3 regions of the Mycobacterium sp. SMC-14 genome follow, and region 3 is predicted to be linked to each of the others. Evidence: riboswitches for the same ligand, from Rfam matches in the RefSeq annotation. Region 3 holds a riboswitch; each other region holds the start of a gene.
The links. Region 3 has a riboswitch for magnesium ahead of ACKY0W_RS21780 (PE family protein). Riboswitches for the same ligand answer to the same signal wherever they lie in the genome.
Positions count from the first base shown of each region.

Region 1: another riboswitch for magnesium. It lies ahead of ACKY0W_RS10245 (PPE family protein); the one in region 3 lies ahead of ACKY0W_RS21780 (PE family protein).
Region 2: another riboswitch for magnesium. It lies ahead of ACKY0W_RS02150 (Rv1535 family protein); the one in region 3 lies ahead of ACKY0W_RS21780 (PE family protein).

Region 1 covers NZ_CP176429.1:2,200,156-2,202,414, forward strand. Annotated here, with positions in the region: gene ACKY0W_RS10240 (PPE family protein) at 1-235, shown strand, start outside; M-box (ykoK) riboswitch at 361-546, shown strand; gene ACKY0W_RS10245 (PPE family protein) at 984-2,186, shown strand; gene ACKY0W_RS10250 (MgtC/SapB family protein) at 2,208-2,259, shown strand, end outside.
Region 2 covers NZ_CP176429.1:449,813-452,071, reverse strand. Annotated here, with positions in the region: gene ACKY0W_RS02160 (HAD-IC family P-type ATPase) at 1-582, shown strand, start outside; gene ACKY0W_RS02155 (hypothetical protein) at 579-854, shown strand; gene ACKY0W_RS02150 (Rv1535 family protein) at 879-1,079, opposite strand; M-box (ykoK) riboswitch at 1,309-1,477, opposite strand; gene ACKY0W_RS02145 (DoxX family protein) at 1,683-2,108, opposite strand.
Region 3 covers NZ_CP176429.1:4,692,586-4,694,844, forward strand. Annotated here, with positions in the region: gene ACKY0W_RS21775 (acyl-CoA thioesterase) at 1-287, opposite strand, end outside; M-box (ykoK) riboswitch at 756-928, shown strand; gene ACKY0W_RS21780 (PE family protein) at 1,218-1,517, shown strand; gene ACKY0W_RS21785 (PPE family protein) at 1,532-2,259, shown strand, end outside.

The sequences.
Region 1 (2,259 bases), 2.3 Mb from region 3:
CACCGGCGCAGCCCCGCGCGGCGGGCCCGCCGCGGCTATGAACGGACATGCACAGAGCCGACTGGAACGCCTGGTCACCGAACTGGCCGGCACCACTGAGGTGCAGCATTGGCACGTCGATCCCAACCGCCTCGACAGCCTGCTCGAGGAACTCGCCGAGCAGCCCGGCGTGCACGCCGTTCACGTCAACCCGGACGGTCAAAGCGGTGCCGGAACGGATCGGCAGCCGGGCTGACTCCGGTGCGACTTCTCTCCGAGGGCAAGCTCTTTCGAATCCGGAGCGGAGCGGTGGACGGCGGCTGGCAGGCGACCCGCCGCGTCCGATTGACCCTGTCACCGCACTGGTGCACTATGGTTAAGCAAGCACCTCGTTAGGTGAGGCGTCTGCACGGATATAGGCCACTGACCCCGAACGTCGAAAGACGCCCCGGGTCAGGACAGCTCCTCCCGGATTAAGGGTTGAGCCCAAGTGGCTTCCGGGTTTGCACATTTGCGCAGGCCAGGACACGCCGTGCAGTGCCGAAGCTCTGACGAGAGGGGTGCGGATCTCGGTTGTCGCCGGGTAACTTCACCTCGTCGTGCATAAGTGCAGGCACCCGCGCGTGCCCAGACCGAGAGGAGGTGAGAGCGACATTGAGTCCGAGTGATAGTTCCTATCCGAGATCGATGTTCGTCTCCTTCGATCTCGGTACTGCTTTCACCATCTGATTCGCACCGGCGCTGAACTCGTCGACTGGCGTACCTTTCCGAAGCGGAAGGCGCCAGGCTTCGGCATGCCCTGAAATTGCTTGGTAGCTCGATCTTTTCGTCGAGCAGGTGAGCGGTTCGGCATGACTGGCTCCGGCATGTCGCTATGACCGCTGTCCCGATTTCTCCGGCCGTCTGGATTACGGCTGCAACGCATATCGGGCATCGAGCGTGCCTGCACAACTCACCCAAAGACCAGCAATTCACGGCGAAAACCATCAAAAGGGAGCAATACCATGGACTTCGGAGCATTCCCGCCGGAAATCAACTCAGCGCGTATCTACACCGGGCCCGGTTCGGGGCCGATGATGGTCGCCGCCGGCGCCTGGGACAAGATGGCCGCCGAGCTCAGCTCGGCCGAGGCCGCCTACCAGGGCGTCATCAACGGACTTGTCAGCGAAGGCTGGATGGGGCCGGCGTCCAACGCGATGGCCGCCGCGGCCGCACCGTATGCCGTATGGATGGGCGCCACCGCAGCCAAGGTGGAGCAGGCGGCCATGCAGGCCAAGGCGGCGGCCGCGGCATTCGACGCGGCATATGCGATGACGGTTGCACCGCCGCTGATCGTCGCCAACCGGTCCCAGCTCGCGGCACTGGTGGCCACCAACTTCCTCGGCCAGAACGCCGCGGCGATTGCGGCCACCGAGGCGCAGTACGGCCAGATGTGGGCGCAGGACGCCGCCGCGATGTACGGCTACGCGGCGTCGTCGGCGGCAGCCACCAAGGTCACGCCGTTCACCTCTCCGCGTGAGGTCGCCGATCCTTCGGCGCAGGGCGCGCAGCAGGGCGCGGTCAGCCAGGCCGCCGGTACGGCCGCCACGTCGAATGCGCAATCCGCAGCATCCCAGGCGCTTGCGAACACGCCGAACACACTGCAGAGTCTGGCGTCGCCGCTGCAGGGAGCTGCTGAGGCCGGTGGAGGCGCAGTCGAACCGCCGATCAGCACGGGTGACCTGACGAACGGAATAACCAACCTGATGAGCAGCTCGTTCAGCCCGATGGGCGCAGCTGCGATTTCCAGCTTCGCTGCCGACATGGCGGTGGTGCGTGGTGCTGCCATCGCCGCCGGTGACCCGCTGGGCTTGGGTGCCATCGACCCGTTCACGCCCATGCTCGGCGGGCTGGGCGCTGGATTGGGCAACGGAATGCACGGGTTGGGTGGTCTGGGCACCGCCTCAGCGAGCATGGGCCACGCCGCTTCAGTCGGTGCACTGTCGGTTCCGCAGACGTGGGCTGCGGCCGTACCGGCTACCGCAGCTCCGGGTACCTCGGTCGCGGCCACCGGCTGGACGGTCGCCGCGCACGCACCGGAGGCCGGCGCCGCCGGTATGCCCGGCGTGCCGCTGGCGGGCGCGGGACAGGGCCGCAATTACGGTTTCGCCGCCCCGCGATACGGCTTCAAGCCCACGGTCATGGCTCGGCCGGTAGTCGCCGGCTAGCCATGTGTCATCGTTGAGATCATGCAGACGCTGAGCGTCGCCGAGTTCACGTTGCGACTGGCTGTCGGGCTGG
Region 2 (2,259 bases), 580 kb from region 3:
CTCAACGAGTCGGCCGCCGCAGGCGGGCACGGTCCCGACGAGCGTGCGTTGTGGCGAACGGTGGCCGTGCGTGGCGTGACGACGGCGTCGGCCGCGGTGGGAGCGTGGGGGCTGGCCTCGGTCACCGGTCGCCAGCAACGGGCCTCGACCGTAGCGCTGGTGTCGCTGGTCGCCACGCAGCTGGGCCAGACGCTGCTGGACTCGCACGACCCGCTGGTCGTGGCGACCGCTGTCGGCTCGCTCGGCGTGATGGGGACGTTGATCACCATCCCGGGTATCAGCCAGCTGCTGGGTTGCACCCCGATCGGACCGCTGGGCTGGGCTCAGGCACTGGGCACGGCGACGGTGGCCACCCTCGGCGCGGCCGTGGTGCCTCGGCTGCTGTCGGGGTCGCAGGACGACACGGTGAAGCCGAAGGAGTTCATCGTTCCCGGGCCGCGGCAACCGGACCGCCCGCAGGAATCATCCAACGGTCAAGGAGCGCCGCGGCTGCGGCTTGTGCACAATGGGGACACTGACTCTCGTCGCGGAACGGTCGCGGCTCGATCATCCGGCGATCCATCGCCACCAGGAGGTTCATGATGGCGGACAAACCGCGGCGCAGCGCATCCCAGCGCGAGGCAGTAGCCCACATCCGCGAGGCGGAGGGATTCGCCGTTGAATTGCCGCTGTTCGGCAAGGTGACGGTGCCGCGGCCCGAGCAATTGGCCTACTACGGCGGACTGGCACTGCTGGCCGCGTTCGAGATCATCGACTGGCCGGTGGCCGTCGCGGTGGCTGCCGGCCACATTCTGGCCAGCAACCACCGCAGTGAAGTGCTCGAACAACTCGGCGAGGCCCTGGAAGAGGTCTAACCGAGGTCCAGCCTCGGTTGGCCTTTAGTTGTTGACGGTCAGCACTCCGACGCGCCACAGGAGTGCGTACATCTGGTGCAGCGGACCACTGAGCAGCCGCGTGGTCATGTCGACCAGCGGGTCCGAGGTAGGGGCGGCAGGACGGTGGTCCAGCTTCTTCGCCGTGCTGATCGCACGCGGGGCGGGAGCCGGAGCCGTGATGTCGGTGTAGGCGATTGCAACCATGATGGCCTCCTAGTCGCGTAACGGTGCTACGCGCTCAGCTGGAGGCCGGGATCGTGGCTCAGCTGGAGGCGGTATGCGACCGTTCGGATGGGGACGGAACAGATGTCAGATATCGGCTCGGACTATCACCGGAACTCATTCGTCCCTCACCCCCTCTCGGTCGCGGGCGCGCAGATGCGCGCCGGATTCACCGCATGCTTAGGAGGGCAGCTCCGACGACTGTCGGAAGACCGCACCCCTCTCGTCAGAGCTTCGACACTGCACGGCGTGTCCCTATTCAGGAAGCCACTTGGGCTCAACCCTTAAGCCGGGAGGAGCTGTCCTGACCCGGGGCGTCTTTCGACGTTCGGGGTCAGTGGCCTATGTCCGTGCAGACGCCTCACCTAACGAGGTGCTTGCAGGGTCCATAGTGCACCACCGAGGGTGCGGGGTCAACTCCACCCCGTTCGGGTGTGTCGAGGGTCTCTGACGTGCAGCGATGCCCCTAGACCCCCTGCGCACGAGGTGTCACACCAGTCACTTTGGTACCAGAATGAGACCGCGACGGCCCGGTTCTGCAACCAATGCGCAGAACCGGGCCGCGGGGCTTCGCGGCGGTTCGAGTCAGCCGGCCAGCGAGGCGAACAACGGTCCGGTCAGCTGCAGTCCGGTGCTGGCACCGGCGGTGACGAAGAAGCCGAACAATGCCAGCGCGGCGCCGGCCAGCGACACATCCTTGTTGAAGTGGGTCTGCTCGCCGGCCTTGACCTCCGGGTCCCGCTCGTTCCAGAACGGATGCATGAGGAACGCCGTCGGCAGCAGGAAGACCGCCAGCATCAGCGCGCCGAGATCCGCCCAAGCGCCCACGATCACCAAGGCCGCGCCGGTAAGCATCCAGGCGCCCGAGCCCAGCACCGCGAGTTTGCCGGGCTTGATGCCCTTGCTCTCGGTAAAGGCCGCTATCGCGGCGGTCTGGGTGAAGTGCCCCAGCGCTCCGCCGACGAATACGGCGCCGAACAGGATTCGGCCGATCAGTATCACGATGTCCACGAGGACCCCTCTCAAACTTTGTAGTTGCGCAGTCAACTACATCAGAGCCTAAGGGTGCCGTCGTTGCATTGTCAACTAAATTCCCCCGGACCCCTCGTTATCGCGGCGGCGCGGCTGTTGCCCGGACACATGACTGTCGTTCCGCGGCCCG
Region 3 (2,259 bases):
TCGCCGGGCCGCAGAAACGATGCATGGATCGAATGGGCCGTGAGCTCGGGGACCGTCGCCGCAGCTGCTGCCATCGCCTGGGCGATGAGTTGGCCGCCGAAGATCCGGCCGAACCGGCCGGCCTCGTTGTCCGCCAGGAAACGGTCGGCGCCAGAAGGTTGCAGGGTCAGCACCTGCTGCAGCCTGTCCAACGCATCGAGCGTGGCTCGTTCCAGTGGGCTGCCAGAGCCGAGCAGCGGACCACTGTAATCGGAGTGGGCGGAGACCTCGGACGCCGACGTCTGCACAAGTTCCTCCTCACCCGCTGTGGCCCGTCCGCGGCGGACTGCCGACTCGGGTAGCCGGTGATGTGACTGCTAGCCCATTTAAGTAAAGGCCGGTGACTCAGGTCAAGGGCATGGCCCTCACGCCGCTCGAGCGACCAGCTGCGCAGAGATCGACCACAGACACTCCGAAGATCGCCGAGGCCTCACCGTTCTGATTCATCGAATCGGCGTCCTACGACCAGGATCTGCCATCCGATCGGCGCGTGGCCAACGGGAAGCGTTGGTATTTCTTATAGTTCGCTAACACCGTCGCCACGAAGTTCTTACTAGGGCTGGCTTTCCTCCGACGGGCAAACTTTTCGGTACCGCGAATATGCCGAGCGCACAACTGATTCCAATGCACAATGTTGATTTGGGGCAACACATTTTGGGTCGCTGGGCTGTTCATTCGAGTTGACTCTGACCAACATTGGTGCCACCATGGCCGCGAACGCACCTCGCTAGGTGAGGCGTCTGTACGGATACAGGCCACTGACCTCAAACGTCGAGAGACGCCCAGGGTCAGGACAGCTCTTCCCGGATTAAGGGTTGAGCCCAAGTGGCTTTCGGCTTATGACTGGATACGCCGTGCAGTGCCAAAACTCTGTCGAGAGGGGTGCCGTCCGGCCGACTCTGCGCTGGTTCGGTTTGTCCCGCTGTGCCCGCCACAACGGCATCCCCGTGTGCCCTGGCCGTGAGGAGGTGAGAGCGACATTGAGTCCGAGCGATAGTCCCTATCCGAGATCGACGACCATTTCGTTCGAATCCTGCCCCGGCGCCGCTTTCACCTTCTGAATCGGTTCGCCCGCACCGCATCAGCGCTGTCCGCATCGTGGACCCGCGCTCCTTTGGCGCGCGAATGCTCAGGTGTAGCAGTGTAATTCGTCATGTCCTCTCGAAGGAGAGTCCCCTATGTCTTTTGTGTCCGCACTTCCCGAAGAACTGATCGCGACAGCGGCTGATCTGCGCGGTGTCGGAGAGACGGTGGCCGCGCAGAGCGCCGCTGCCGCAGCACCGACCACCGGCGTTATTCCGGCCGCCGCCGACGAGGTCTCTGCGCTCACCGCAGCTCAGTTCGCACGGCACGCACAGATGTACCAAGTGATCAGCAAGCGCGCCGCGGTAGTGCACGAGATGTTTGTGAAGACACTGCAGCGCAGCGCGCAGTCATACGCAGCGACCGACGCTGCGAACGTCATCTCGGTCTACTGAAAGGGTTTGGGACAATGGACTACGGATCGGTGCCACCAGAGATCAATTCGGCGCGCATGTATGCGGGAGCAGGATCAGGACCTATGCTGGCCGCCGCGGCATCCTGGAACCTGCTGGCCGCGGAACTACGTTCGGCTGCAACATCTTTCGAATGGTTGGTGGCGAACTTGTCCAGTCAAGGGTGGTCGGGGCCATCCGCATCGGCGATGGCGGCGGCGGCGGAGCCCTACTTTCTGTGGCTGAGCCTGACCGCCGAGCAAGCGGAGCAGACCGCGGCGCAGGCTTACGCGGCGGCCGAAGCGTACGCCTGTGCCCACGCCATGACGGTGCCACCGGCGGCGATCGAGACCAACCGTGTGCTGTTGGCGTCATTGGTCAAGACCAACGCTCTGGGGCAGAACACCGCCGCCATTGCCGCCGCTGAAGCTCGCTACGGCCAGATGTGGGCGCAAGACGCCGTGGCGATGTACGGCTACGCCGCGGCTTCGGCCACTGCCACGCAATTGATCCCCTTCGCCGATGCTCCCGAAACCACCCATCAGGACGAAGGTGGGCCGGCCGCCGGTGGTGTAGACCCCACGGATGCTCACGCCCAGCTGCCCAATGCGTTGCGGAACATGGCGTCGCCGGCGGAGGGCACGCGTCCGACGGATCCGGACTGGCACTGGACGAAGTTCTTCGATGGCCTCTTCGACGGAACGTGGGGCCACGATGACGGTTCGGGTTTGAACATCAATGCCCA